One region of the Nitrobacter winogradskyi Nb-255 genome, then DNA from elsewhere that is predicted to be linked to it. Evidence: predicted binding sites of a transcription regulator. Region 1 holds the regulator's gene; each other region holds the start of a gene.

Region 1 (9,865 bases):
GAGGCGGCCACCAGCATCGATCAGCTTCCGCCGTGGTTCAATAGGCTGATCGCAATCGCGATCATACTCGGCCTCATCGCCTATGTGATCTGGGTTGGGACGCGGCCGCGTCGCGTCGGCAGCGGGTCATGGACCGTTGTTTTGCCGGGTGGCCGGCTGACGCTGCTGCAGATTTTTATCGGGATCGTCGATCTGGGATTCTGCGCGCTTGCGATGTACGTGCTGCTGCCCCATCAGCCCAATGTCGGCTTTGTCGTCGTTGCGGTGATCTTCGTGTCCGCCACGTTGCTTGGTTTCGCGAGTCATTCGCCGGGGGGGCTCGGCGTATTCGACGCCGCCATGCTGATCGGCCTGTGGCAGATGGAGAAGAACGATCTTCTGGCCGCGATGCTGCTGTTCCGGCTGCTGTATTATGTCGCGCCGTTCGCGATCTCCATCATCTTGCTGACACTTCGGGAAATTATTGTCAGCGCGCGAATGCGACGCGTGGGTTACGCGCGGACCGGATCGAACGCCGAGTCCGACAGTAAACTGCCCTATCTGGGAGAACACGGCGATTCTGGCGCCTGACAGCACTCAAGCGGTTGCGGAAGGAAACGCCGTCCGCGCCCCAGGGTTCGCCGCGAGGTCCACATCCTGGCCGGACCGGTTGCGCCGCGTCGCGCTCATTCTGCTGGTTGCCGGACTTGCATTGGCCGCGCTGGTTGTGTTCGGCGGCTTGCAACCTCTGGGCGCCACCGTCGCTTTCGCCTGCATCGCCGGCGCGGCGCTGGTGCCCTGGCAGGTTCATGATCCGGATGCGTCGCGTGAAATCGAGTTCGGAGCCAACCCGGTAGAGACGGATGTGGCGCGTGCTCTCGTGGCCGGCATGCCGGATCCCAATGTGCTGCTTGATAGGGCCGGCCGCGTCATCCATCTCAATGCTGCGGCGGCGCAACTCGTACCGGCGCTGCGCCGGAATGAACTCGCGCAGTTCGCGCTGCGGGCGCCTGAGATCGTCACCGCGTTGCGAGAGGCGATTGCGACCAGGGAGGCTCGGCGGGCGACCTATCTCAATCATGTTCCGGTCGATCGGTGGATGGAATTGATCATCACGCCGATTCCGGTGCCGACCGCATTCGGTGGTGTCGACTATTGCATGCTTTTGACGTTTCACGATCAGACGCCGTTGCGCCGGGTCGAGGAAATGCGCGCCGATTTCGTCGCCAATGCGAGCCACGAGTTGCGCACGCCGCTCGCGGCGCTGTCAGGATTCATCGACACTCTCCAGGGGCCCGCGCGCGAGGACGCCCGCGCCCGCGAGCGGTTTCTCGGCATCATGCATGCGCAGGCGGCGCGGATGGCGCGGCTGATCGACGATCTCCTGTCGCTGTCGCGGGTCGAGCTATCGGTGCATGTGCGCCCGGAGACGATCGTCGACATTGTTCCGATCGTGCGCGAGGTCGTCGACGGACTTGAGCCGCTTGCGGCGGAACGTCACGTCGAGATCGAGACCGCATTGCCGGAAACCCCGGTGCTGATCTGCGGCGACCGTGAGGAATTGCTGCGATTGTTCGAGAACCTGATCGAGAACGCGCTGAAATACGGCGCGTCCGGTGGCCGGGTCATGGTGTCGTCGATGCTCGACGTCTCGTCGGAGGGGAACCCGGAATTCCGGGTGGTGGTGCGGGATTTCGGTCCCGGCATCGCACCTGAGCATCTGCCCCGCCTGACCGAACGCTTCTATCGGGTCGACGCCGGCGACAGCCGGGCTCAGGGCGGCACAGGCCTCGGCCTGTCGCTGGTGAAGCATATCCTCAACCGGCATCGCGGCCGTCTGCTGATCGAGAGCGTGCCCGGCCAGGGCGCGAGCTTTACCGCCGGCTTCCCACCGGCGCGGGACGTGCCGGAGGCAAGAAGCTGAACAGATAGAGATGCTTGGCGCTGTCATCCCGCTGTCGTCAAGCGTTCGTAAAAGCGGCAAGGGTCGCATCTAAGAAGGTGTCATGAGCGTCCTGCGCTCTACTCAATGCGAAGGGAGATCGCGCATGAATTTCTTCAAGGCCATCGCCGCCGCCGGCCTCGTCGCCGCCTCGGCGTCCGTCTTTTCGGTTCCGGTGAAGGCGGCCGATGTCACCGGTGCGGGAGCGACCTTTCCGTTTCCCGTCTACTCGAAATGGGCTGATGCCTATAAGAAGGAGACCGGTCACGGCGTAAATTATCAGTCGATCGGGTCGGGCGCCGGCATCAAGCAGATCCTTGCCAAGACGGTGACTTTCGGCGCGACCGACGCGCCGCTGAAGGCCGACAAGCTCGAGAAAGATGGTCTCGCGCAGTGGCCGATGGTGATGGGCGCGATCGTTCCCGTGGTGAATATCGAGGGCGTGAAGCCCGGCGAACTGGTTCTTTCGGGAGAACTGCTCGGCGATATCTACCTCGGCAAGGTCACGAAGTGGGACGATCCGGCGATCGTGAAGCTCAATCCGAGCGTCAAGCTGCCTTCGGCTTCGATCGCGGTGGTGCATCGTTCGGACGGTGCGGGAACCTCGTTCAATTTCACCAACTATCTGTCCAAGGTGAATGGAGAATGGAAGTCCAAGGTCGGTGAGGGCACCGCGGTCGAGTGGCCGGCCGGCGTCGGCGCCAAAGGCAATGAAGGCGTTTCCGGCAATGTCGGGCAGACCAGGAACGCGATCGGCTATGTCGAGTACGCCTATGCCAAACAGAACAAGCTGACCTACACCGCGCTCATCAACAAGGCCGGCAAGGTGGTGCAGCCGGGCGTGGCCTCTTTTCAGGCAGCGGCAGCCAATGCCGACTGGGCGAGCGCGCCAGGCTATCACGTGATCCTGACCGATCAGCCCGGCGAGGCCTCCTGGCCAATCACCGCGGCGACGTTCATCCTGATGTACAGGGAGCCTTCCGATAAAGCGGCGTCCGCCGAAGCGATCAAGTTCTTCAAGTGGGCTTTCGAGAAGGGCGGCGTGATGGCGGAGGAACTCGACTACATTCCGATGCCGGAATCTGTCGTGAAGCAGATTGAGAAAACCTGGACCTCCGAGATCAAAAGCTGATCCGGTGCCGAGGAGAAGCGTCGGGGCGCTTCTCCTCGGGAGGGTTGCGAGAAGCTGTTCTCCGTATCCGGATGGTCTGCAAGAAACAGGGGTGGGGCGTGGCGGAAATGGCCGTTCATAGCAGCGCGATCGAACAGGCGGCCTCCCATGACCGCTCCCGTGCGATGGACGCCTTCAAGCTCGGGGACCGGGTCTTCTATTGGATCACGCGCATCAGCGCGATCCTGGTTCTGGTGCTGCTCGGCGGAATCATCATGTCGCTGATCGTGGGATCCTGGCCCGCGATCATGGAGTTCGGTAGCTCCTTCCTGACGACGCAGCGCTGGGCGCCGTCCGCCGAACCGCCGGTGCTGGGCGCGCTGAGCCCATTGTATGGCACGATCCTGACCTCGATCATCGCCATGAGCATCGCGATCCCGGTCGGCATCGGCATCGCCGTTTTCCTCACCGAGCTGTGTCCGCTGTGGGCGCGCGGCCCGATCGGCATGGCGATCGAGTTGCTCGCGGGCATTCCCTCGATCATCTACGGCATGTGGGGCTTTTTCATTCTCGGCCCGATCCTCGCCGATACGGTTCAGCCCTTCTTCATCGACCTGTTTGACGGCGTGCCGGTCCTCGGCTCGATCTTCGGCGGCCCGCCGTCCTATTTGAGCCTGTTCAACGCCTCGCTGATTCTCGCGATCATGGTGCTGCCGTTCATCACCGCGATTTCGCGCGACGTGTTCACGACCGTGCCGCCGGTCCTCAAAGAGGCGGCCTATGGCGTCGGCTGCACCACCTGGGAAGTCGTCCGCCACGTCGTGCTGCCTTACACGCGTGTCGGCGTGATCGGCGGCGCCATGCTGGCGCTCGGCCGCGCGCTCGGCGAGACGATGGCGGTGACATTCATCATCGGCAACTCGTTCCGGATATCGCCATCGATCTTCGCGCCAGGCACGACGATTTCCGCGGCGATCGCCAGTGAATTCGCGGAGAGTGACGGCCTGCATCAATCGAGCCTGATGCTGCTCGGCCTGCTGTTGTTCGTTCTGACATTCTTTGTTCTCGCCGCGGCGCGCCTGATGCTGTTGCGGCTGGAGAAGAAGGCAGGGAAATAGGCATGACACGGAAAAACAAAAGCCGGGTTTTCGCGACAGGCCAATTCGTCGGCCCGGTGATGATGCCTGGACAGGTCAAGCCATGAATCCGATTTATGCTTCCCGCCGCCGCAAAGACATCATCGTCCGCGCCCTGTGCTTTCTCGCCGCCGCGTTCGGCGTCTCCTGGCTTGGGCTCATTCTGTTCACGCTGTTCTATAACGGCCTCGCCGGCATGAGTTGGCAGCTTTTCATCCAGAACACCCCGCCGCCAGGCGCTTCCGAAGGGGGCCTGCTGAACGCCGTCGTCGGCTCGCTCATCATGACCGTGATCGGTGTGGGCGTGGGCGCGCCGATCGGGATGTTCGCGGGCACCTACCTTGCCGAATACGGCAAGCACGATCGCCTCTCGCCGGTTATTCGTTTCATCAACGACATCCTTCTCAGTGCGCCTTCGATCATCATCGGTTTGTTCATCTACGGAGCGGTCGTGGTGCCGATGGGAGGCTTCTCGGCGCTCGCGGGCTCGCTTGCGCTCGCCGTGATCGTGATTCCGGTGGTGGTGCGCACCACGGAGGACATGCTGAACCTGGTGCCGAACTCGCTGCGTGAGGCGGCTTCGGCGCTCGGCCTGCCGCGCTCGCTTGTCATCAGGCGCATCGCCTATCGCGCCGCGCGAACCGGCCTGATCACCGGCGTGCTGCTCGCCACCGCGCGAGTCGCCGGCGAGACCGCGCCTCTCCTTTTCACCGCGTTGAGCAATCAGTTCTTCAGCCTCGACCTGACCAGCCCGGTGGCGAACCTTCCCGTCACCATCAACAACTTCGTGCAGAGCCCTTACGTCTACTGGAAGCAACTGGCGTGGAGCGCCGCGCTGCTGATCACCCTGGCCGTGCTGGCGCTGAACATCGGCGCGAGATTGATCGGCTCTGAGAGGACCGCGAAATGACCACCGTTTCCACCGCCGCCGCGTCGGGCCCGGCTGTTCCCCCACCGAGGATCGATCCGGATGTGCCGGCGAAGGTCGCAGCCCGTAATCTCAATTTCTATTACGGCCAGCATCACGCGCTGAAGAACATCAACCTGTCGATCGCCGCCAATCGCGTGACGGCCTTCATCGGCCCGTCGGGTTGTGGAAAGTCGACCCTGCTTCGCATCTTCAACCGCATGTACGACCTCTACCCCGGCCAGCGCGTCGAAGGACGGGTGTTACTGGATGACACCGACATCCTGGACCCCAAGCTCGATCTCAATCTTCTGCGTGCGCGGGTCGGCATGGTGTTTCAGAAGCCGACGCCGTTTCCGATGACGATCTATGAGAACATCGCGTTCGGCATCCGCCTGTACGAGAAGCTGCCGAAATCGGAAATGGACAGCCGGGTGGAGAAGGCGTTGCGGGACGGCGCCTTGTGGACCGAGGTCAAGGACAAGCTCAACGCAAGCGGGCTCAGCCTCTCCGGCGGTCAGCAGCAGCGCCTTTGCATCGCCCGCACGGTTGCGGTCCGGCCGGAAGTGATCCTGTTCGATGAGCCGTGCTCCGCGCTCGACCCGATCTCGACGGCCAAGGTTGAAGAGCTGATCGACGAACTTAAAACGCATTACACGATCGCGATCGTCACCCACAACATGCAGCAGGCGGCGCGCGTATCGGATTACACCTCGTTCATGTATCTCGGCGAGATGATCGAGTTCGGCCCGACTGACAAGCTGTTCACATCGCCGTCTGATCGCCGCACCCAGGATTACATCACCGGCCGTTTCGGCTGAGGCTGCGCGCGGAATCGCGGGGAGAAACTTGATATGGCTTTTGAACACACCGCAAAGGCTTTCGACGACGATCTCCAGGAGCTGACGCGGCTGGTTTCCGAAATGGGCGGACTGGCTGAACGGCAGATCGTGGAGTCGCTGGACGCGCTGATCCGCCGCGACACCACCCTGGGTGATCGCGTGGTGGCCGCCGATTCCGAGATCGACCAGTTGCAGCGCATGATCGAGGAGCGCGCCGTGCTCACCATCGCGCGGCGGCAGCCGATGGCCGTGGATCTGCGCGAGATCGTCGGCGCCATGCGGGTCGCGATCGATCTGGAGCGCATCGGCGATCTCGCCAAGAACATGGGCAAGCGCGTGGTCGCGATCGACAGCGATTTCCGTCCGCTGAAACTGATCCGCGGTCTTGAGCATATGACCGATCTGGTGCGGTCACAGGTCAAGTCGGTGCTCGACGCCTACGCGGCGCACGACCTGCCTGCGGCAATGGCGGTCTGGAAAGGGGACGAGGAGGTGGATGCGATCTGCACCTCCCTGTTCCGCGAGCTCCTGACGTACATGATGGAAGACCCGCGCAACATCGGGTTCTGTATTCACCTGATGTTCTGCGCCAAGAATATCGAGCGGATCGGCGACCACGCCACCAATATCGCGGAGACGGTGTTCTACATGATCGAGGGTCAGCAGATCCTCGACAAGCGTCCCAAGGGGGACATGACAGGTTTCGCATCGGCGGCTCCGGGAAACTGAAACGGGATCAGGCGAGACACGATGGGTGCACGCATTCTGGTAGTTGAAGACGAGGAAGCGTTGACGACGCTGCTGCGCTACAATCTTGAAGCGGAAGGGTACGAGGTCGAAACGGTCGTGCGGGGTGACGAGGCGGATACGCGGCTGAAAGAGCGCGTTCCCGACCTTGTGGTGCTGGACTGGATGCTGCCGGGCCTGTCCGGCATCGAGCTGTGCCGCCGGCTGCGGGCCCGCTCCGACACCAGGCAGCTTCCGATCATCATGCTCACCGCGCGCGGCGAGGAGAGCGAGCGGGTGCGGGGGCTCGCGACCGGCGCGGACGACTACGTGGTCAAGCCGTTCTCGGTGCCGGAACTCCTGGCGAGGGTGAAAAGCCTGCTGCGGCGCGCGAGCCCGGCGCGGCTGGCGTCTGTCCTGAGCTTTGGCGACATAGAACTCGACCGCGACCGGCACCGTGTCGTGCGCTCCGGCCGTCCGATCGATCTTGGCCCGACCGAGTATCGGTTGCTGGAGTTTTTTCTCGAGCATCCCGGCCGGGTGTTCAGCCGCGAGCAATTGCTCGACAGCGTCTGGGGCCGTGATGTCTATATCGACGAGCGCACCGTCGACGTTCACATCGGTCGGCTGCGCAAGCTGCTCAATCCTGACGGCGAGCTGGATCCGATCCGCACGGTGCGCGGCGCGGGTTACGCACTTGACGAGCAGTTCGCAAGCAGGACCGAGTAAGCGGGGCGAGTTGAGGGAGCGTCGGTGATCCTCGTTGTTCTGCACCAAAGCGCCTGCCGCGGCCGGAACCGTTCCGTTTCTGACGGAGTCGTGAGCGGGGTTCTGGGATTCTGATCCGGCGCGTTTTCTTTAACGCGAACCGGCGGCCGCTTTGCTCAAAACGCTATGATCGCGGATTCATCATCCCCGTCGCAAAGCGGAGATGATCGGTTCAAGCCCGGCTATGACGAGATCCGAGGGGCACGCGATGATTACCGCGTCTTCGGCGATTGGCGGCGGCGGTCGGCGGCGGGCTGATAGGCGATGCGTGAGTGGTGCGCGCAATAGGGAAGGCCGGTGAGAGCCTTGCCGCCGCAGAAGAAGAACTCCGGACTCGCGGGATCGCCGACCGGCCAGTGGCAGGTGGCTTCGCTGAGTTCGAGCAGCGATCGCCGCTGGCTCATGGGCACGACATTGTCGTAGGCGATCGGGTCTGCTTCGATCTCGACCTCGAAAGCTTGCGCGAGCGCGGTGTTGCCCCGGGAGACAGGGCGGGACACCCGCACCATGTGCTGGGCGGGGCGGGCCTTGCGCGTCCGGGGCACGGTGGACGACGGGCTCTTGGCGCGGCCCGAAAGGCCCAGCCGATGCACCTTGCCGATCACCGCGTTGCGGGTCACGTTGCCGAGTTCGGCGGCGATCTGACTTGCGGAGAGGCCCGCTTCCCAAAGCTTCTTCAGCTGTTCGACGCGGTCGTCGGTCCAGGTTATCACCGTCATCGCACATTGTTCCCTTGTGTAATGCGTGCCTCCCCAAGGCCGCGCATCTAAGCGCCCCCGAAAAACCCGTGCCGACAGAATCCCTTAGCCCTCGCCGGGCGGGAAAAACGCCCGGGCGCTTACGCTGAAACAGGAACCGATCGAGGATCAAAACGCCGCACGAGATGTCGTATTCGACGGGCCCAACGCTACAATATGCCGTGACTCACGCGCAAGAGTCGGGCCTCGCGGCGTCCACATGTTATGCAGGAAAACGAGAGAAACCGCTCATTCTGCGACTTTCCCGCATCACTGCCCGCGCAAATGGAATATTGACAGTGATTGCCGCGCACCTAGAATAACCGCCGCGTGCCGCCTTGAAAGGCGGCACGTTTCGTTTTCGGGGCTGACAGTTCATCTTTCGGAGCTGACAGTTCATTGATCGCGCCACAGCGCGGTCGGGCCGAACCGCTCCCACCATCCAACCGGCAAACCGTCATGACCACAGCCGCGGCGTCTCATCTGTTGCCCGTTTTCGCAAGGGCCGATCTTTCATTCGAGAGCGGTGAAGGAGCCTGGCTGCTCGGCTCGGACGGCGGACGTTATCTCGATTTCACGAGCGGCGTTGCCGTGAATGCGCTGGGCCATTGCCATCCGCATCTCGTCGCCGCGCTTCAGGCGCAGACGGCGAAGCTGTGGCACGTCTCGAACCTGTTCAAGTCGCCCGACGGCGAGCGCCTGGCGGTGCGGCTCTGCGAGCAGAGTTTCGCCGATTTCGTCTTCTTCGCCAATTCGGGCGCCGAGGCGGTTGAATGCGCCATCAAGATCGTGCGTCGTTATCATGCCGGCAGGGGTAATCCGGAACGCTATCGGATTGTCACCTTCGAGGGCGCCTTTCATGGCCGCACGCTGGCGATGCTGGCCGCTACCGGCTCGAAAAAATACCTCGAAGGATACGGGCCGCCGGCGGACGGTTTTGACCAGGTGCCGCTCGACGATATCGAAGCCGTAAAGAAGGCGGTCGGCCCCGAGACCGCCGGCATCCTGATCGAGCCGTTGCAAGGCGAAGGCGGCGTGCGCGAGCCGCCTCCTGCGTTCTTCCGGGCGCTGCGCCAGCTTTGCGACGAGCGCGGTCTGCTGCTGGTGTTCGACGAGGTGCAGACCGGCATGGGCCGCACCGGCGATCTGTTCGCCTACAGGCGCATCGGCGTCGCGCCGGACGTGATGTCACTGGCGAAAGCGCTCGGCGGGGGCTTTCCGATCGGCGCCTGTCTTGCGACGGCGGAAGCCGCGTCGGGCATGACTCCGGGCTCGCACGGTTCGACCTTCGGCGGCAATCCGCTGGCGGTGGCGGCGGCTCATGCCGTGCTCGACGTGATGCTCGCTCCCGGCTTCTTCGAGCGGACACGAAAGATGTCGCTGCTGTTGAAACAGAAGCTGGCCTCGCTCGTCGATCGTTATCCGGATGTGCTGAGCGAGGTGCGCGGCGAGGGGCTTCTGATCGGCCTCAAGGCCGTCGTTCCGTCGGGTGATCTGGTCAGCGCGTTGCGTGAGGAAAAGCTCCTGACCGTCGGCGCCGGCGAAAACGTCGTTCGCTTGCTGCCGCCGCTGATCATCGGCGAGGCCGAGATCAACGAGGCGGCGCAGAGGCTGGAGCGGGCTTGCGTCAGGCTGTCGAGCGCATCCGCCAGCAAGGAAGCCGCGCAATGAGCAAGGCGCCGCGGCATTTTCTCGACCTGCTCGATATGTCGACCGG
Region 2 (9,865 bases), 620 kb from region 1:
GCTCATGCGATCGGCTCGATCGAGAGTCGCCTGAACCACCTCACGACATCGCTGACGGAAGGCGCGACGCAGGCCGTCGTGGCGCTCGAAGGGCGCATCTCAGGGGTGACCGACGCTATTGACGACCGCAGCGCATACCTCGCGGATACGATCACGGCGCGATTCCAGGAAATCCATCAAGGTCTCGACGAGCGCGTGAGCTTCGTCGCGACCGCGATCGACACGCGGGTCGCGCAGTTCGAGGACCTGCTCGGATCGCGGGTCGAAGCCGTGGCGGGCCGCTTCGAATCGAGCGGGCGCGAGGCCAGCGACATCCTGCTCGCGCGCGCCGAGGAGCTGTCGTTCGGGATCAAGTCGCATGTCGAGGATGCGGAACGTTCGCTGACCAATCTGGTCGTCAATACCAGTGAAACCATTCAGACCGGCACCCGCTCCGCCCAGCAGGCCCTGCTTTCTATTTCGACCGATGTGGGCGCTCAGCTTCAACTGACCTCGACCGAAGTCGAGCGCGCGCTGACCACCGCCGGAACAGCGGCGGCCGACTCCATCCTCAGCAGCGCCCGCGAGGCGCAGACGACGCTGATCAACTCATCCGCAGAGACCGCAAGTCAGGTCAAATCCCTGTCAGCGGAGATCGAGCAGACACTGACCGCTGCCGGTACCAGTACGGCGGATTCAGTTCTCGCCGGCGCGCGCGCGGCGCACACCACGCTGGTTTCCGCGTCATCGGATGCCGCAAATCAGGTCAAATCGCTCGCGAGCGAGATCGAGCGCACGCTTTCGACCGTCGGCTCCGACGTCGAACGCATGCTGTCCGCGGCCGGAACGTCGACCGCTGACACGGTCCTGTCGAGCGCGATGGAGGCCCAGACCACGCTCGTCAAGGCTTCGACCGACACCGCAAGTCAGGTAAAATCGCTCGGAAGCGACATCGAGCGGACATTGACGGCAGTAGGCGCCGATACCGCCGCAGCCATTCTTAGCAGCGCGCGGGAAGCCCAGGGAACCCTCACCACCACCTCGACCGAAGCCGTCAATCAGGTCAAGTCGCTTGCAAGCGACATCGAGCAGACCTTGACGACAGTGAGCGCGGGCACCGCCGCCGCCATTCTCAACAGCGCACGCGAAGCCCAGAGCACTCTCACCTCCACCTCGGCCGACACGGCAAGGCAGGTCAGATCGCTCGCAAGCGACATCGAGCAGACCTTGACGACAGTGGGCGCCGATACCGCCGCCGCCATTCTCAACAGCGCACGCGAAGCCCAGACCACCCTCACCAGCACCTCGGCCGATACCGCAAGCCAGGTCAAATCGCTTGCGAGCGATATCGAACAGACGTTGACGACGGTGGGCGCAGAGACCGCGGCCGCGCTTCTCGGCAGCGCACGGGAGGTCCAGAGCACACTTACCGCCGCTTCCGCCGACTCAGCCAATCAGGTGAAGGTGATCTCGTCGGACATCGAACGCACGCTCCACGCCGCAGCGGCGAACACCACCGAAATCATTCAGGCGAGCGCACAGAGTGCGCAAACCTCTCTTGTCTCGGCGTCGAACGAAATCAGCATCAAGGTCAAGTCTGTATCGACCGATGCCGAGCGCTTGATCTTCGCGGCGAGCGGCAGCTTCGGCACCACGATCACCGGCAAAACGGACGAAATCGTCAATTACGTCCAGCAGCAGACCGATCGTCTTTCACAGATGCTCGACAGCAAACGAGGGTCTTTGATCGAAGCTCTCGGAAGCAAGGCCGACCAGCTCAACTCCGATATCGGCCGCGTCACCGACGACGCCCTCAAGACGATCGAGGCCAAGGGCGAGAACTTCTCTCAATCGATCGCCGCCAATGGCTCCAACGTGGTCCGCACCATCACCAGTGCGGGCGAACTGGCAACAGGCGCGATCAGCAAATCGTTGAAGGATCTCGAGGAGGCATCCCGCTCCGCCATCGATCAGTCAAGGCAGGCATCCATCGCCGCCGTCACGGAGATGCAGGAGACCAGCAAGATACTGCGCACGGATACGGTCGCGCTGTTTGAGCGGCTGCGCGAAGGCAACATCCTGCTTCAGGAGGTCCTCACCGGGGCGCACGAAAATCTCAATTCGCTGGAGCGCACGCTCGTCACGCGCGTCGCCGACTTCGTATCCACGATGAGAGAGGTTACCTCACAGAGCGGCCTCGCGACCCAGTCGCTTGAGGAACAGTTGACGACGTTCAACACTAAGACATCAAAGGCCCTCGATGATCTTGGCTCATTGTCAACCCAGTTCGAGACTCATGGAAAGGCTTTGATCGAAGCCGCAGCGCGTGTCGAGCAGAGCAACCAGAAAACCACGACCTCGGTCGAGGAGCGCAAGTCGGCGCTGGAATCGCTCGTGACAACGATCGACCTGCGAACGACCGACTTCGACCAGCGATTGACTCGCTTTACCAGCTTGCTGGATGAATCGCTCGCCGCCGCCGAAGAGCGCGCCCGCGATATCGCGCGGGTGGTGGCTGAAACCGCCGGCGCGGGATCGGCTGCGATCAACAGCCAATTCGAGGCCGTCCGGGCGGCGGCCGAGAACGAACGCCGCCTGACGTCGGAGTCGATGAGCGAGATCTGCAAGAAAGCCGGCCAGGAAGCGGAATCGATGCTCAGGCAATCCGCCGACAGGTTCGCCGCGCTGGTGCAGAGCATGAAGCAGATGACGGCCGAAATGCACAGGGAACTGGAGACGACGCGCGGCGAGCTTCGCCGGGGCGTGCTCGAGATGCCTCAGGAGGCGGCGGAGAGCACCGCTCAAATGCGCAAGGTGATCGTCGATCAGATCGAAGCGCTTGCCGAGTTGAACCGGATCGTCGCACGTCATGGCCATGGGTTCGACGTCGTCAGCAGCGGGCGGTCCAGTTCTCAGCGCGAGGCGGAGCCGGTGATGGCCGCCGCTGGCCGGAGCGCGGCGAAAGTACGCTCCGCGTCGCGCATGCGCGACAACGGCAATACGGCGCCCACGCCGGCGCCAGGCGCGCAGCCAGCCCGCCGCACGGAGCAGACCGCCAAGCCGCCGGTCGCTGACGGGGACGGCTGGCTTTCGGATTTGCTGAACGACGCCGATACGGCAGAACGCGACGTCCCGCGGGGGCGACAAGCATCGCCTGCTGCTGCGCCTGCGAATCCGCTGGATTCCCTGTCGCTCGATATCGGCCGCCTGATGGACCGCAAGCTTGTCGGCGAGATGTGGGACCGCTATCAGCGCGGTGAACGCAACGCCTTCACAAAGCGGCTCTACACGCCGGCTGGTCAGAAGGCGTTTGACGAGGTCGCCCGCAAGTATCGCACCGACCGTGCTTTCAAACAGACGGCGGACCGCTACGTCGCCGAATTCGAACGGCTGCTGGACGAAGTTGCACGCGACGAGCGGGAACCCTCGGTGATACGCGATCATCTGATATCGGAGACCGGCTTGGTCTATACCCTGCTTGCGCATGCGGCGGGACGGCTGGCATAGCCTGCGCTTCGCCCAGCAAACGGAGGCTCCACCTCCGTTTGTGGACGACAGCAGGCGGATGAGATCGCGATCCCGAGATCGAGCCCACGGTTGATGTCGCCAAGGGATGCCCCAAGGGCAGAGCGTGCGGGCGAGACCATCGCCTTGCGCAACCGCGCCCAGTGTGGGATCGTCGTCCAACATCAATTCCGCACAGCATCTCTGCTGACATGATGCGGAACGTCAGCGCCGGCTCGTTGGATTTATCTTTCCCCGACACGACCGGCTTGCGGTGCATTCGGACCTGCCAGCTTGGAAACATTGTCGAACGACGTAACCACGCTTCGGTGCCGCATCGAACGATGGCCGATCGCGGGGAGTTTCAGGATCAGCCGGGGTGCCAAGACCGAAGCGGTCGTGGTTGTCGCCGAAATCAGCCGGAGCGGCCATACCGGACGCGGAGAATGCGTTCCATATGCCCGTTATGGTGAAACGCCGGAGGGTGTTCTCGCTGCCATCCTCGGGATGCAGAAGCCTCTCGCCGCGGGCCTGGATCGTCGATCACTCGCATCCGCGATGCCTGCTGGCGCGGCGCGCAACGCCCTGGACTGTGCGCTGTGCGATCTGGAGGCCAAATGCGGCGGCCAGCGGATCTGGACACTCCTGAATCGTCCGGCGCCCTCCCCTCGCTCCACGGCCTACACGATCTCGCTCGGCTCGCCCGAAGCCATGGCGGCGGCGACCGCGCGAGCATCGCGTCGGCCTCTCCTCAAGATCAAACTCGGCGGCGACGGCGACCCCCAGCGCATCGCCGCCGTTCGCAAACAGGCTCGCGAATCAGAGTTGATCGTCGACGCCAACGAATCATGGACGCCTCATAATCTGGAGCGAAACCTCGCAGCCTGCGAGGCGGCGGGCGTCACGCTGGTCGAACAACCCCTTCCCGCAGGCAACGACGAAGCGCTGGCGCGCATTCGCAGACCGATCGCTGTCTGCGCCGATGAAAGCGCCCATGACCGTGCATCACTCGACAGTCTTCGCGAACGCTACGACGCCATCAACATCAAGCTCGATAAGACCGGCGGCCTGACCGAAGCGCTGGCCATGGCCGACGCGGCCCGAGCGCTGCGTTTCGAGATCATGATCGGCTGCATGGTCGCGACTTCGCTATCGATGGCGCCCGCCATGCTGATCGCGCAGCACGCCCGTTTCGTCGACCTCGATGGGCCGCTGCTGTTGGCTCGCGATCGTGACGACGGCCTCCGCTATGATGGCAGCACGGTCTATCCGCCAGACGCGGCGCTCTGGGGCTGATCCGCCGGACGCTCACGGGACGTCAGAGGATGGCGCCGGCAATATCTCGGGAGCGGCAAGCAGCGAAGCGCCCGCCGCCCGGACACGGCGAATGGGGATTTCTGATTCGGACCGCGTCAATTCAATTGCGATTCAGGCCGGATCATGGTGATCGTTACAGCGACGCGAAATGATTTACGCGATGAGTTTGCCATGGCCGATGAAGCTTTCGCCCTGTCGCCGATTTCCGCCAGCGCCGCGCCGCTCGGCGAGGCGGACTTCGACGCCATCCGCGAAGCCTTCATGGAAACATCGAGAGGCCGGTGGTTTCTCGCCGAATACGCCAGGCGCAACCGCAGCGCCGATACGGCGATGGTGCTCGATGCCGTGGCGCGCATCGAGCAAACGATCGAGACTCAACAGCAGGCGGCGCCCGCCGACGCATTGCCCAAGGCGCTCGCGGCCATCAGGAAAAGTCTCATCGAGGCCAGAACGACCGCAACCGCGGCGCTCGACAAACGGGTGATGAACGATGCACTCGTCCCGATCCACAACGGCGTGCGCATCATTCGCGAAATCTCGTGGCGTTGGCGCGAGATCGGCGGAGACAGCCGGATTTGCGATATTCTCGATTCGCAGGCCGACGCAATCGAGAAGGCTCATTCGCAGCTTGCCGCCAGAGACGATATGGCGGCGCTGCATTCGGCGTTCAGCGTGATCGAGACCACGCTCGATGAATTGTGGAACTGTCCCGCCCCGACGGCCCCCCCGTCCCGATCCGACGCCGCGCCACCGGAGACGATCAATGAGATCGTCGCCTTACCCGAAGAAGCAGCGTCTCACGCGCAGGCAGTAGCGGAAGTTATCGCCAGCGAACCAGAGAAGGCGGCGATTGCACGCGACGCGCCGGTCGATGCCACCGGCGAATCGATGACGACAAACCATGGCGAAGACGCACACGCCGCCGGGCTCAGTGAACAGGATACGGCGCACGACGATGCCGTGCTCGACATGATCGCGCTTGAAATGGGAGCGCCCGATCTCGAAGAACCCGAGACGGGCCTTGTCAGTACGGGCCTTGCCAGTATTGAAAGACCGGAAACTCCAGATCTGGTGCCGGACCCCGAACCGATCGCGGACAACTTGAGCGAGCATCCTGATCGCGAACCGGAGCCCGAGGCGAACTCCGTGAACCCCGCACCAGCTTCACTTGGCGCCTCGCTGCTGGCGAGCGGAGTTGTTTCAAGTCCCACGCCGCGTTCCGATCCGATGGCTCCGTTCAAGCGCATGACCCAGGCGGAAAAGATCGCGTTCTTTTCGTGAGCTTCCGTCTTTCCATAACAGATTGCGAAGGCGGGTCACGAAACGCGAGCCCGGAAAATCGCCGCTTGGCTATAGCGCCGGTCATGGCCGGCAGCCCGCGCTCGGTGGCGTGCGGACGCCAGGCATCGGGCGGTCCGTATGAAAATCTACGCCGCCCGCGCGCTTACGGGCAAAACAGGCGACGAACGGGGCAACGGATCGGCCCATGTGATGATCTCAAACCGACCGTCCTCATGTTCGGCAAGCGCGGTGCAACTCTCCACCCAGTCACCGCAGTTCATATAGCGGATGCCGTGCTCGCTGCGAATCGTGGCGTGATGGATATGGCCGCAGATCACGCCGTCGGCGCCGTGACGCCCCGCCTCGCTGGCGAGCGTCTGCTCGAACGCGCCGATGTAATTCACCGCGTTCTTCACCTTGAACTTCGCCCATTTCGAAAGCGACCAGTATGGGAATCCGAATGAGCGGCGGAACGCGTTGACCAGGCGATTGACACGGATGGCGAAATCATAGGCCTTGTCGCCGAGAAGGGCGAGCCACCGCGCGTTCTGAACCACCAGATCGAAGATATCGCCATGGATGACGAGATAGCGCCGCCCGTCAACGCCGGTGTGGATCGCGTTCTCGACGACCTCGATGCCGCCGAAATGCGTTCCGTAGTAGGACCTCAGGAACTCATCATGATTCCCGGGCACGTAGGTGATGGTCGCGCCCTTGCGCGCCTTGCGCAGCATCTTCTGGACGAAGTCGTTGTGCGATTGCGGCCAGTGCCAACTCGACTTCAGCGCCCAGCCATCGACGATGTCGCCGACCAGATAGATCGTGGCGGCATCGTGATACTTGAGAAAATCCAGAAGCTGATCAGCCTGAGAACCGCTGGCGCCGAGATGAACATCGGAGATGAACAGAGTCCGGAACCGGCGATCCGGCTTGACATCATCCATCGCATAGCTCCCCATGAGCATGGGGTAACACGACGCCATGACAAGGCAATGACAGGCGCCAGCCCGGATGGCTGCGCCGGTCGGCTACTGCGTTTCGATCGAAGCACGTCCTCGGGCTTAACCCGGAGATGAGTGACCTCTTCGCGGGAGTTCCGCTTCCTGGTCGATCAGAAGCGAAAATGCTCGAACTGGTGAAAATGATGGATCGGTCCGTGGCCGCGACCGATGTTCAGCCGGTCCCCGGCCGCGATCGCCGCCGTGACGTAAGCCTTCGCTCCGCGCACGGCGGTTTCCATGCCGTCGCCTTTGGCCAGACCTGCGGCGATGGCTGACGACAGCGAACAGCCGGTGCCGTGGGTATTTCTGGTGACGGCACGCGGGGCGGCGAACGTCATCGCTCCCTGGCGGGTGACAAGATAATCGATGCTCTCGGGGCCGTGCATGTGCCCGCCCTTGATCAAGACCGCGGCACAACCGAGTTCCAGCAGCCGCTGGCCCTGCCGCACGATGTCAGTCTCTCCCCCGGCAACGGGTTCATCGAGCAGAACTGCGGCCTCCGGAAGATTTGGCGTCAACAGTTGCGCTCGCGGAACAAGCATGCTGCGCAATGCCTCGATCGCATCGGACTCCAGCAGATGCGCTCCCGAGGTCGCGACCATCACCGGATCAAGCACGACATGAGCGGGTGCCCAGCGCGACAGGCCGGCTGCGATGGCATCGATCACGGCGACCTGGGCGACCATCCCGATCTTGAGCGCTCCGACATCGAGATCGCCGAAGACCGCGTCGATCTGCGCGGTTACGAAATGCGCCGGAACGTGATGGATGGCGGCGACGCCTTGCGTGTTCTGCGCGGTCAGCGCCGTAATGACGGACGCTCCATAAACACCAAGCGCGGCGAATGTCTTGAGGTCGGCCTGGATTCCCGCGCCGCCGCTGGAATCGGAGCCGGCGATGGTCAAGGCAACAGGGACTGTCATCATCGTCTCGCGTAACGGCGTCGGATCACGCCAGCATAATGATCCTAAAGTCTTTCACCGCTTCATGGAAACGGTGAAGGACCTAGAGCGGCCGCCTGTCAAATGGAATCAGCGCCGCCGCTCCAGTTAATTGATTGAGCATCGGATTTATCCCGAAACCGGTTCCCACTTTCGGGTCCGATGCTCTAGCTTTATGTATCCACCCCGCTCGAGGACGCTATATTGGCGCGTCGTCTTTTCGGAGATACGCGATGGTCCCCTTCTTCGTTCAGTTCAAGTGCAAGCTCGGCCAATCCTACGCTGTCGCCAACGCGCTTGCCGAAGCCGAGATCGCCTCGGAAATTTATTCCACCGCCGGGGACTACGACCTGCTGGCGAAGTTCTATGTCGATAACGCCACCGACATCGGGCACTTCATCAACGAAAAGGTGCAGGTCATTCCCGGCATTCAGGACACCCACACCATCATCACCTTCAAGGCGTTCGGGGCGAAGTAACTGCTCCCGACGAGGAACAAGCGGCAGCAATTCTCGTTGGAACCTGCATCACCTGAAATCCGCTCGGGAGAAAACGATGCAAGCCAACACGGGTCTTCTCGCCGTCCTCACCCTCGCCGTCGCTGTCACAATCGCGGGTCAGGCGTCCGCCGAAAAGCTGAAAGCCATGCTGAACGGCGCATCCGAAGTGCCCCCCAACACCAGCAAAGGCAGCGGGACGCTTGACGCTCACTATGATGCCGCGTCCAAAAAGCTGGCCTGGAAGCTGACCTATTCCGGTCTGACCGGTCCGGTAACGGCCGCACATTTCCATGGGCCGGCGGACGTCGGCCAGAATGCGGGCATTGTAGTTACGATCCCCGAAGCGACGTCCAGCCCGTCGGAAGGCAGCGCCACGCTGACCGACGCCCAAGCCGCTGACCTGCTGGCCGGCAGGTATTATGTCAACGTCCATACCGCGGACCATCCCGGCGGCGAAATCCGCGGGCAGGTCACGAAGTAGGCTTTCCGGCCCTATTACTTCACAAGCGTCGCTGAGCGTCCCGGATCGCCGTCCAGACCCGTTCCGGAGTCGCAGGCATGTCGATGTGGTCGATTCCGTACTCCCGCCACAAACCATCGATGATGGCATTGACCACCGCCGGGCAGGAACCGATGGCGCCCGCCTCGCCTGCTCCCTTGATCCCGAGAGGATTGGTGGCGCAGGGAACGTTGCGGGTCTCGAATGTGATCGAGACCCCGTCGGCCGCGCGCGGCACCGCATAATCCATCAACGTTCCGGTGACAAGCTGCCCATCCGCATCATAGACCGTCTGCTCCATAAGCGCCTGGCCGATGCCCTGCATGGCGCCGCCATGGACCTGCCCCGCCAGAAGCAATGGATTCAACGTCACGCCGAAATCGTCGACCACCACGTAATTCACCAACTCGATCTTTCCAGTCGCCGGATCGATCTCGACTTCCACGACATGGGTGCCGTTGGGATAAGTGCCGTCGGCGCTGCTGAAACTCTCGTCGGCGGTCAGCTTCGACAGATCAGCGCGCTTCGCGAGGTCGGCGAAGGAAACGAAGCGGTCCGTGCCGGCGATACGGATCGAACCGTCGCTGATCTCAAGGTCGGCGGCGCTGGTTTCGAGCGCCTCGGACGCGATCTCCCGAAGTCTGACGCCGAGCTTGCGGGTTGCCCGCTCGACGCTGACGCCGCCGGAGGGAATCGAACTCGATCCGCCGGTACCGAGTCCGGTGGTGACCACATCGGTATCGCCCTGCTTCATGTGAACCCGCTCGGGAGGTATCCCGAACTGATCGGCGATAATCTGCGCATAGGCGGTGGCATGGCCCTGCCCGGTTGATTGCGTGCCGA
Region 3 (9,865 bases), 210 kb from region 1:
ACCGAGCGCCATGATTGTCACGCCACCGATTTGCTGGCTTGCAGCATCTGCAAGGTGCGCACGCGCCGGCGCAGGATTTCATTCCGCATCGCCGCGATATGCAGCGTCAGGAACAGCAGGGTGAAGCCGATCGCCATCACCACGAGGGGAATCAGGAAGGCGCGGTCGAGCGTCGAGCCGCCCATGCGCACCACCGAGGCCGGCTGATGCAGCGTATTCCACCAGTCGACCGAGAACTTGATGATGGGAATGTTGACCGAGCCGACCAGCGTCAGCACCGCGGCGGCGCGCGCGGCGCGCGACGGATCCTCGACCGCGCGCCATAGCGCCATCAGGCCAAGATACATCAGGAACAGGATCAAAACCGAGGTCAGCCGCGCATCCCATTCCCAATAGGTGCCCCACATCGGTCGGCCCCACAGCGATCCCGTCAGCAGCGCGAGAAATGTGAAGGCCGCGCCGATCGGCGCTGCGGTCTTGGCCGCGACGTCGGCCAGCGGATGCCGCCACACCAGCGTGCCCAGCGCCGCGACGCTCATCACGCCCCACACGAACATCGACAGCCACGCATTCGGAACGTGGATGAACATGATCTTCACGGTCGCGCCCTGCTGATAGTCATCGGGCGCGATGGCGGACTGGTAGAGGCCGACCGCGAGCACGAGCGCGGTGACCGCCACGAGCCACGGCAGAATCCGGCCGGCAAGCGTGAGAAACCGGGAGGGGTTGGCGAGGTCAATCAACGACATGGGCACCACTGATAGTCGCCGGAGCTACCGCAGGCAATGCGGATTTGCGTCCGGTTTCCTCCTTGAGCAAAAATTGATTGGCTGCATCAAGCGCCTCAATCCAGCCCGTGCCGCAGGCTTGAGGCGGCGGCGAACGGACCGATGACCAGGCTCGCCAGCGACAGCGCGCACAGAATCGAGAACGGAGTGCCGAACGGCGATGGTCCGGACATCGCGGCATTGGAAGCGGCGACGCCGAAAATCAGAACCGGGATCGACAGCGGAAGCACCAGCACCGAGAGCAGCAGCCCGCCGCGGCGCAGGACGACGGCGAGGGCGGCGCCGACCATTCCCGTGAAGGTGAGCGCCGGCGTTCCCGCAAGGAGCGTCAGCGCCACGGCACCGGTCGCGACGGCGTCCAGGTTGAGCAGCAACCCCAGCACGGGCGTCGCGGCGACCAGCGGCAACCCTACGGCCAGCCAGTGCGCCAGCGCCTTCGCGGCGCAGACGAGTTCGAGCGGCGTGCGGCCCATGACGATCAGGTCAAGCGAACCATCATCGTGATCGGCGGTGAACAGGCGATCGAGCGTCAGCAGGCTCGCCAGCAGCGCGCCGAGCCAGAGAATCGCGGGCCCGAGTTTTTTCAGGAGCGCGAGATCGGGGCCGACCGCGAACGGCATCAGCACCACGACGGTCAGGAAAAACAGCACCCCGATCAGCGCGCCGCCGCCGACGCGCAGCGCGACGCGCACATCCCGGCGGATCACGGCGGCGAGGGCGGTCATGAAGAGGACCCTTTTCTTCTTTCCCACGAGGGAAGGAGGGGCAAGGCTCGTCGCATGTGGATTGGAGCCAACCTCATGCCGCGCCTCCGATCCGCAGTTCCCGCGCGGCGATGCCGAGCGGCGTATGGGTCGCGGCCAGAATGATGCCGCCGCCCGCGAGATGGCCGGTCATGATCGCGGCGAAGGCGGCCTGACCGGTGACGTCGAGGGCCGAGGTCGGTTCGTCCAGCAGCCAGACCGGGCGCTTGACGGCCAGGAGCCGTGCGATGGACAGCCGTCGCCGCTGTCCGGCCGAGAGATAGGCCGCCGGCAGATGCGCGACATGGTCGAGCCCGACCGCCGCGAGCGCATCCGATTCGCCCGATTTCCCGCCGCCGAGGAAATCCCGCCAGAACGACAGGTTTTCGCTGACCGTGAGCGCAGGCTTGAGGGCGTCGCGATGGCCGAGGTAATGCGCCTGTTCCGGCAGCGTCAACTCGGGATCGCCGCCTTCAAGGCTGATCGACCCGTCCGCTATCGCCAAAAGACCCGCGAGCAGCCGGAGCAGGGACGTTTTCCCCGCGCCGTTAGGGCCGGTGATCGCCACGGCGTGGCCCGACTCCGCCGCCACATCGAGGCCGGAGAACACCTCCCGTCCTCCTCTGACGCATCGCAATCCGTTCCCTGAAAGTCTCATGGCGGTCCTGTTCGCGGAACTGTCGCGTTTCTGTGTATGGCTGAAAGGCGGGGTACAAGCATTTGAGGGGCGGTGGCGGACGATCTGGAAAGACTCTATAAAACTGGAACTGATGCAGCACAAAACGCGCCGCAGCGAAACCCCGGGGGTTGGTGCGTCAGCGGTGTTTCAATACCCTATTGGTTTGCTGGCCGGTACCTCAGACGTTAATTCGGGATTTCTCACATGGCTTCGCTCGACAGCTTCAAGTGCCTGAAAACCTTCAAGGTCGGAGACAAGACTTACGCTTACTACAGTCTGCCGGCCGCGGAGAAGAATGGCCTCAAGGGCATCTCCCGGCTGCCCTATTCCATGAAGGTGCTGCTGGAAAACCTGCTGCGCAACGAGGACGGACGCTCGGTGAAGAAGGAAGACATCGCCGCGTTCGCCAAATGGCTGAGAAAGCGCAGGCTCGAGCACGAGATTGCCTTCCGTCCGGCTCGCGTTCTGATGCAGGATTTCACCGGCGTGCCCGCGGTGGTCGATCTCGCGGCGATGCGCAACGCGATGCAGAATCTCGGCGGCAAGCCTGAGAAGATCAATCCGCTGGTGCCGGTCGATCTTGTCATCGACCACAGCGTGATCGTGAACTTCTTCGGCGACAACAAGGCGTTCGCCCGCAACGTGGTCGAGGAGTACAGGCAGAACCGGGAGCGCTACGAGTTCCTGAAATGGGGACAGAAGGCGTTCTCGAATTTCGCGGTGGTGCCGCCCGGCACCGGCATCTGCCATCAGGTCAATCTTGAATATCTGGCGCAGACGGTGTGGACGCGAAAGGAAAGGCTGACGATCGGCAAGAAGACCGCCAGCACCGAGGTCGCCTATCCGGATACGGTGCTCGGCACCGATTCCCACACCACCATGGTCAATGGCCTTGCCGTCTTGGGGTGGGGCGTCGGCGGCATCGAGGCGGAAGCCGCCATGCTTGGCCAGCCGCTATCGATGCTGCTGCCCGACGTGGTCGGCTTCAAGCTGAAGGGGGCGCTGAAGGAAGGGGTGACCGCCACCGATCTCGTGCTCACCGTTACCCAGATGCTGCGCAAGCAGGGCGTCGTCGGCAAGTTCGTCGAGTTCTACGGACCTGGCCTCGATCATCTGTCGGTCGCGGACAAGGCGACCATCGCCAACATGGCGCCGGAATACGGCGCGACCTGCGGCTTCTTTCCGATCGATGCGGCGACCATCGATTATCTCAAGACGTCCGGCCGGCCGCCGGCCCGCGTCGCGCTGGTGATGAAATACGCCAAGGCGCAAGGCCTGTTTCGCAGCTCCGCTTCGGCCGATCCGGTCTTCACAGAAAAGCTGGCGCTCGATCTTGGAACGGTGGTGTCGTCGCTCGCGGGACCGAAGCGGCCGGAGGGGCGGCAGCCGCTGTCGGCGGTCGCGGATGGATTCGCCGGCGCGCTCGCCGACGAATACAGAAAGACCGACGCCGGGGCGCGATTCCCGGTCGAAGGCCGCAACTTCGATCTCGGACATGGCGACGTGGTGATCGCGGCGATCACCTCATGCACCAACACATCCAATCCGAGCGTGCTGATGGCCGCCGGGCTGCTGGCGCGCAAGGCTGCGGCGAAAGGGCTGGCCGCGAAGCCCTGGGTGAAAACGTCGCTGGCGCCGGGCAGCCAGGTGGTCGCCGAATATCTCGCGGCGTCCGGGCTTCAACAGGATCTCGACAAGGTGGGTTTCAATCTTGTCGGCTTCGGCTGCACCACGTGCATCGGCAATTCGGGGCCGCTGGCGCCGGAGATTTCAAAGTCGGTCAACGACAACGGCATCGTCGCCGCTGCGGTTCTGTCGGGCAATCGCAATTTCGAGGGCCGCGTTTCGCCGGACGTGCAGGCGAATTATCTTGCCTCGCCGCCGCTGGTCGTCGCCTACGCGCTGGCGGGCTCGGTGACCAAAAATCTCAGCCGCGAGCCGCTCGGCACGGGCACTGACGGCAAGCCGGTGTACCTTAAGGATATCTGGCCGACCTCGAAGGAGGTCAACGCCTTCATCAAGAAGTACGTGACCTCGAGAATCTTCAAGAAGAAGTACGCCGCCGTGTTCAAGGGCGATGACAACTGGCGCAAGATCCAGACCGTTGCGAGCGAGACCTATCGCTGGAACATGAATTCGACCTATGTGCAGAACCCGCCTTACTTCGATGGCATGAAGAAGGAGCCGGAGCCGATCGAGGATATCGTGGATGCGCGCATCCTGGCCATGTTTGGCGACAAGATCACCACCGATCACATCTCGCCGGCCGGTGCGATCAAGCTGACGTCGCCGGCCGGACAATATCTCAGCGAACATCAGGTGCGCCCGGCGGATTTCAATCAGTACGGCACGCGGCGCGGTAATCATGAAGTGATGATGCGGGGCACCTTCGCCAATATCCGTATCAAGAACTTCATGCTCAGGGGCGCCGACGGCGCGGTCCCGGAGGGCGGCTCGACCAGGCACTGGCCGGACGGCGAGCAGATGTCGATCTATGACGCCGCGATGAAGTACCAGCAGGAGAATGTGCCGCTTGTCGTGTTCGCCGGCGCCGAATACGGCAACGGTTCGTCGCGCGACTGGGCAGCCAAGGGGACGCGGCTGCTTGGCGTGCGCGCGGTGATCTGCGAGAGCTTCGAGCGCATCCACCGCTCCAACCTCGTCGGCATGGGCGTCTTGCCACTGACCTTCGAGGACGGCGTGTCCTGGCAGTCCATCGGGCTCACGGGGGATGAGACGGTGACGATTCGCGGCTTGCAGGGCGATCTGAAGCCGCGCCAGAAGTTGTCGGCGGATATCGTTTCCCGCGACGGCTCGCTTCGCCGCGTCTTGCTGCTCTGCCGCATCGATACGCTCGACGAACTCGACTACTATCGCAACGGGGGCATCCTGCACTATGTGCTGCGCAAACTCGCGGCTTGACCTGCTGATCCGATTCCGACATTCGCATCGCGTTCAAGCGCGCATAGCCCCTCGGACGTGCGTTTGACATTCGTATCCCGAGGGCCGCGATCGCCGGAGCGATGAATGTCAGAACGGCGCACTTGACGTATGAGGCCTTCACCGCGAATTGAGTGGCGGGCAAGCGAGGGGCAGCCTATCAAAATGCCGGCTTCTCGCATTCTTAAAGTGTGCTTTTCCTTCATGCCGCAGGCCCCCCGCCGTGCCGCGGTTTCGGTGATCTTGATGATGTCTCGTGGTGGTTTGACACGACTGTCCGGTGCGCTCGGCGTTTGCGCGCTTGTCGCGCTCAGTCGTGCAGCTTTGGCGGAGCCGCGCGCGGTGGTTGAACTGTTCACGTCGCAGGGTTGCTCCTCATGTCCGGCCGCCGATGAAATTCTGGGTGATCTTTCAAAGGACCCGTCGATCGTCGCGCTGAGCATGCCGATCGATTACTGGGATTATCTCGGCTGGAAGGATACGCTCGCGGACAATCGCTTCACCGCGCGCCAGAAAGCCTATTCGCAGATGCGCGGCGACCGCGATGTCTACACGCCGCAGGTGATCGTCAATGGATCGGCCCATGTGATCGGCAGCGATCGCGGGGCCATCGAAAGGGCGGTCCGCGATACGCAACAAAGCCAGGATGTGATGTCGGTGCCGGTTTCAATGTCGGTCTCTGGCAGGCAGCTCAATGTGTCAGTCGCATCCGCCAACGGCAAGCATCTTTCGGGTCGCGGCGAAATCTGGGTCTGTGCGGTTTCCAGGGCGGTCCCGATTGCGATCGGGCGCGGAGAGAACAGCGGCCGCGAAGTGACCTACCACAATGTCGTTAGGAACTGGCTCAAGGTCGGTGACTGGACGGGCAAGGCGGGCACCTGGGCGGTGCCAATCGAGAATATCGCCCATAACGGCGTCGATGCTGCGGTTGTCTATGTCCAGGATGGCAATCGCGAAAGACCCGGCCGGATGCTCGGCGCGGCCTACACCTTGCTGCATTGAGATTGGCTGCATTGATACGGATTCTCATTTTCCGCGACCCGAATCCTGCGCGATGAATGCGGCCTGCCTTCAGGATACTCTAAAAAGAAAAAGCCCGACACCGGGTCCGGGCTTTTGCAACTCCGAAATTGATCTCTGCGAATAGGCCCGATCCTGATGGCCCCGGGGGGCTGGGGGCTGAGGAACCGGTTCCAAAAGAATCGGGCCATCGCAGAGAATGTTTTTTCGCAGTTCAGCGGGGCGGTTGCTTGTCGGAATTTGGGCTGCATTATGATTTTACCTAACGTTCTTGTTATCCGGGCGCCGCGGTAGCGCGAGGAACAAGACAATGACGTGATCCCGCCCCTTTCCGGACTGGGAGCCGAGACCTCTTGCGACAGGTCGCAGCCGGCGCGATGATGTCATCCGACCGTGACAGGAGGCGCCGATGAGTTCGCTACCGGACGATCTTGATCCGGGCGGGAGCCGCGTGACGGAACGTGACCCCGCCCCCGTTCCCATCCCAGGCAGGGTGACGTTCAACCGTCTCGAACTCAATCGCATCCTCAATCTTTATGGACGGATGGTTGCCGATGGGGACTGGCGCGATTATGCCATCGACTTTCTCAGGGATCGCGCGGTGTTCTCGGTCTTCCGTCGCGCTTCTGAAGTTCCGATTTATCGGATCGAGAAAGATCCGCGACTGGCGCGCAAGCAGGGCGCGTATAGCGTGATCTCGGCGAGTGGCCTCATTCTGCGGCGTGGCCATGAACTCGACCGCGTGCTGCTTGTCATTGATCGCAAGCTGTCGCTGGTCTGATGCAACGACGCTCCTGCGGCCCCTGGATAAGGGGACCGCAGGATGATGCTCCGCGGAGAATTTTGCTTCTGATTCCATCAGAAGCAAAAAGGCTCGATCCTAGGTGGCGTTGCTGACCAGCTTGATCCTCGGCGCCGTAGCCTCGATGAGGTTTCGATAGGAGTCGAGATAATCCAGCGCCATGCGCCGCGCCGTGAATCGCGCTTCGAACTCCGCCCGGATGGCTCCGCGATCGAGCGTCGTCAGGCTGTGGACCGCGGCAACCGCGCTGATCTCGTCTTCGACGATAAACCCCGTTCGTCCATCCGTGATGATCTCGGCGACGGAGCCACGATTGTAGGCGATGACGGGAGTGCCGCACGCCATCGCTTCTATCATCACGAGGCCGAACGGTTCAGGCCAGGCGATCGGCACCAGCAGCCCGATGGCTCCGCTGAGAAAGTCGGGTTTCTCGTGGTCGCTGATCTCGCCGATATATTCCACCAGCGGATGATCCATCATCGGACGGATGCATTCATCATAGTAGTCCTGATCGGCGCGATCGACCTTAGCGGCGATCTTGAGCGGGATGCCGCACCGAAGCGCGATCCTGATGGCGCGGTCGACGCCTTTCTCCGGAGCGATGCGGCCCAGCACCGCGAGGTAGCTCGGCTTGACCGGGCGGGGCGTCAACAGCTTTTCGGGGAGTCCGTGATACACGGTACGAAGCCAGCGGGCTTGCGGCGCCGGGCGGCGTTGTGCGTTCGAGATCGAGATCAAGGGAATTGAAGAAAATGCGTTGAATACCGGCTGGAGCTCCGGGAGGTCGAGGCGGCCGTGCAGCGTGGTGAGAAAGGGTGTTGGTTGTCTCGAAAACAGTGAGAAGGGGTAGTAGTCGAGGTGAAAGTGGAGAAAATCGAACTCTTCATCGTCACATTTCCGGCGGACCCGTTCCAGCATCACCATGTGAAGGGCGTTAGGATCGCGTACGGCGCCATCCAGGCGTAGAGCCCTCGGCCAGGTCGCATCAAGTCGGGCCGACGTAAGAGAATCGCCGCTGGCGAAAAGGGTCACGTCGTGGCCGAGGGCAACGAGTTCTTCCGTCAGCCAGTGCACAACTCGTTCAGTGCCGCCATACAGCTTCGGAGGAACAGCTTCCGTCAACGGAGCAACCTGCGCGATGCGCATCTATCAGTCTCCTGTAATTGTTCATGTCTCGTCGGCGAGTGGAGGCGTCAGGGTTGTCGGGACAAAGGAACGTTCTCGGATTTGAGAGGTTCCTTTCTTCCGTGCGACTTCTTCCACATTGTCGTCTTGGTGATGCCATCACTCCCCTGCAGACAACCTATGCAGGCTTTGCAACGAAGTTTGTGCGCATTGACGGCTTTTCTGAGGGGCTTGTGCGGCATTGTCGAACATCTTCCGAGAAGACGTTTTCGCTCTTTACTCTGATCAACTTCACAGCACGGTAGGGATGCATGGACGATCTTTCGGAGTACGCCAGTCGGCCCTTTGCATTCGTGATGCGTTATTGCCGCCGGCGGTCAGCGTCGCACATCGCGATCCTTTCATGCGTCGTCGCGGCGGTGGTGTGTTCAGTCGGGACGCAGTACGGCGTCAAATCGCTGGTCGATGCGCTGACGCGCGGGCCCGGTCATAGCGGGGCGGTATGGCTGGCGTTCATCTTTCTCGTGACGCTGATCGCTGCCGACAACTTGCTCTGGCGCGTCGCGAGCTGGGTCGCGAGCTTCACATTCGTCGGCGTCACCGGCGACCTGCGCCGCGATATTTTCAGGCATCTGACAGGTCATGCGCCGAGTTATTTCGCTAGACGGATGCCGGGGATGTTGACGAGCCGCATCACGGCGACCTCGAACGCGGTCCATACCGTCGAGAACATGCTGGTCTGGAATGTACTGCCGCCCTGTATCGCGACGGTGGTTGCGATTGCGCTGATCGGTACGGTCAGTCTTCCGATGGCGGCCGGGCTGGCGCTCGTCGCCGTCTTCATGGTCCTCGTCATGTTCGGAGTGGCCGCCGGGGGGAAGACCCTGCATGACGATTACGCCGACAAGGCTGCGATGGTTGATGGCGAGATGGTCGATGTCGTCAACAACATGCCGCTGGTGAGGGCCTTCTGCGGGACCGACCATGAACTGGACAGGTTCAATGCCACGGTCGGCCGCGAAATGAGCGCGCGCGGACGTAGTCTTCGTTATCTGGAGAAGCTCAGGATCGCTCATGCCGTCATCACCATCGTGCTGACCATTTCGCTGCTGGCGTGGGCCATTACGCTGTGGCAACGCGGTAGCGTCACCACCGGGGACGTCGTGCTGGTCTGCACGCTCGGCCTGTCGATTCTGCACGCCACCAGAGATCTCGCCGTCGCGCTCGTGGACGTCACCCAGCACGTGGCGCGGCTGTCGGAAGCCGTCGCGACGCTGCTGGTCCCGCACGAGCTGACCGATCATCCCGAAGCCAGGCCGTTACGAAAGAACGGCGCGGCCATCGCCTTCAACAATGTTTCGTTTCGATATCCGGGCGGCCGATCCGTTTTCGAGCGCTTCAACCTCAGGATACAGCCGGGACAGCGGGTCGGGCTGGTCGGAGAGTCCGGCGGCGGCAAGTCGACGCTGTTCGTCCTGTTGCAGCGGTTCTACGATGCGGAACGCGGAAGCGTGACAATCGACAACCAGGATATCTCGCGCGTGACGCAGCACAGCCTGCGCGAGGCCATATCCGTGGTGCCGCAGGACATTTCACTGTTTCACAGGACCATTCTGGAGAACATCCGTTACGGTCGTCCGACGGCGACCGACGACGAGGTGCTGCGCGCAGCCAGCGCCGCGCGTTGTGATTTCGTCGACAATCTCCCCGAAGGATTCGCGACCATGGTCGGCAACCGCGGCGTGAAGCTTTCCGGAGGCCAGCGCCA

Evidence for each region. The regulator PhoB, encoded in region 1, activates phosphate uptake and scavenging genes when phosphate is short. The targets are predictions, from matches to a motif close to TGTCATNNANCTGTCAT.
Region 2: the regulator PhoB is predicted to act here: its motif matches at 7,063-7,079, upstream of NWI_RS05580 (UDP-2,3-diacylglucosamine diphosphatase).
Region 3: the regulator PhoB is predicted to act here: its motif matches at 6,552-6,568, upstream of NWI_RS01700 (DUF2794 domain-containing protein).

The regions. Positions count from the first base shown of each region.
Region 1 is NC_007406.1:561,522-571,386, forward strand. It holds gene NWI_RS02620 (lysylphosphatidylglycerol synthase domain-containing protein) at 1-570, shown strand, start outside; gene NWI_RS02625 (ATP-binding protein) at 650-1,903, shown strand; gene pstS (phosphate ABC transporter substrate-binding protein PstS) at 2,028-3,053, shown strand; gene pstC (phosphate ABC transporter permease subunit PstC) at 3,161-4,150, shown strand; gene pstA (phosphate ABC transporter permease PstA) at 4,233-5,078, shown strand; gene pstB (phosphate ABC transporter ATP-binding protein PstB) at 5,075-5,896, shown strand; gene phoU (phosphate signaling complex protein PhoU) at 5,930-6,646, shown strand; gene phoB (phosphate regulon transcriptional regulator PhoB) at 6,668-7,372, shown strand; gene NWI_RS02660 (GcrA family cell cycle regulator) at 7,624-8,130, opposite strand; gene NWI_RS02665 (aspartate aminotransferase family protein) at 8,608-9,819, shown strand; gene argF (ornithine carbamoyltransferase) at 9,816-9,865, shown strand, end outside.
Region 2 is NC_007406.1:1,184,362-1,194,226, reverse strand. It holds gene NWI_RS05595 (hypothetical protein) at 1-3,486, shown strand, start outside; gene dgcA (N-acetyl-D-Glu racemase DgcA) at 3,778-4,779, shown strand; gene NWI_RS05585 (hypothetical protein) at 4,972-6,081, shown strand; gene NWI_RS05580 (UDP-2,3-diacylglucosamine diphosphatase) at 6,228-7,040, opposite strand; gene thiD (bifunctional hydroxymethylpyrimidine kinase/phosphomethylpyrimidine kinase) at 7,193-8,005, opposite strand; gene NWI_RS05570 (Lrp/AsnC ligand binding domain-containing protein) at 8,257-8,502, shown strand; gene NWI_RS05565 (CHRD domain-containing protein) at 8,579-9,004, shown strand; gene NWI_RS05560 (xanthine dehydrogenase family protein molybdopterin-binding subunit) at 9,024-9,865, opposite strand, start outside.
Region 3 is NC_007406.1:356,389-366,253, forward strand. It holds gene ccmD (heme exporter protein CcmD) at 1-12, opposite strand, end outside; gene NWI_RS01675 (heme ABC transporter permease) at 18-749, opposite strand; gene ccmB (heme exporter protein CcmB) at 845-1,513, opposite strand; gene ccmA (heme ABC exporter ATP-binding protein CcmA) at 1,587-2,189, opposite strand; gene acnA (aconitate hydratase AcnA) at 2,415-5,132, shown strand; gene NWI_RS01695 (DUF1223 domain-containing protein) at 5,397-6,152, shown strand; gene NWI_RS01700 (DUF2794 domain-containing protein) at 6,580-6,951, shown strand; gene NWI_RS01705 (glycosyltransferase family 4 protein) at 7,051-8,118, opposite strand; gene NWI_RS01710 (ABC transporter ATP-binding protein) at 8,409-9,865, shown strand, end outside.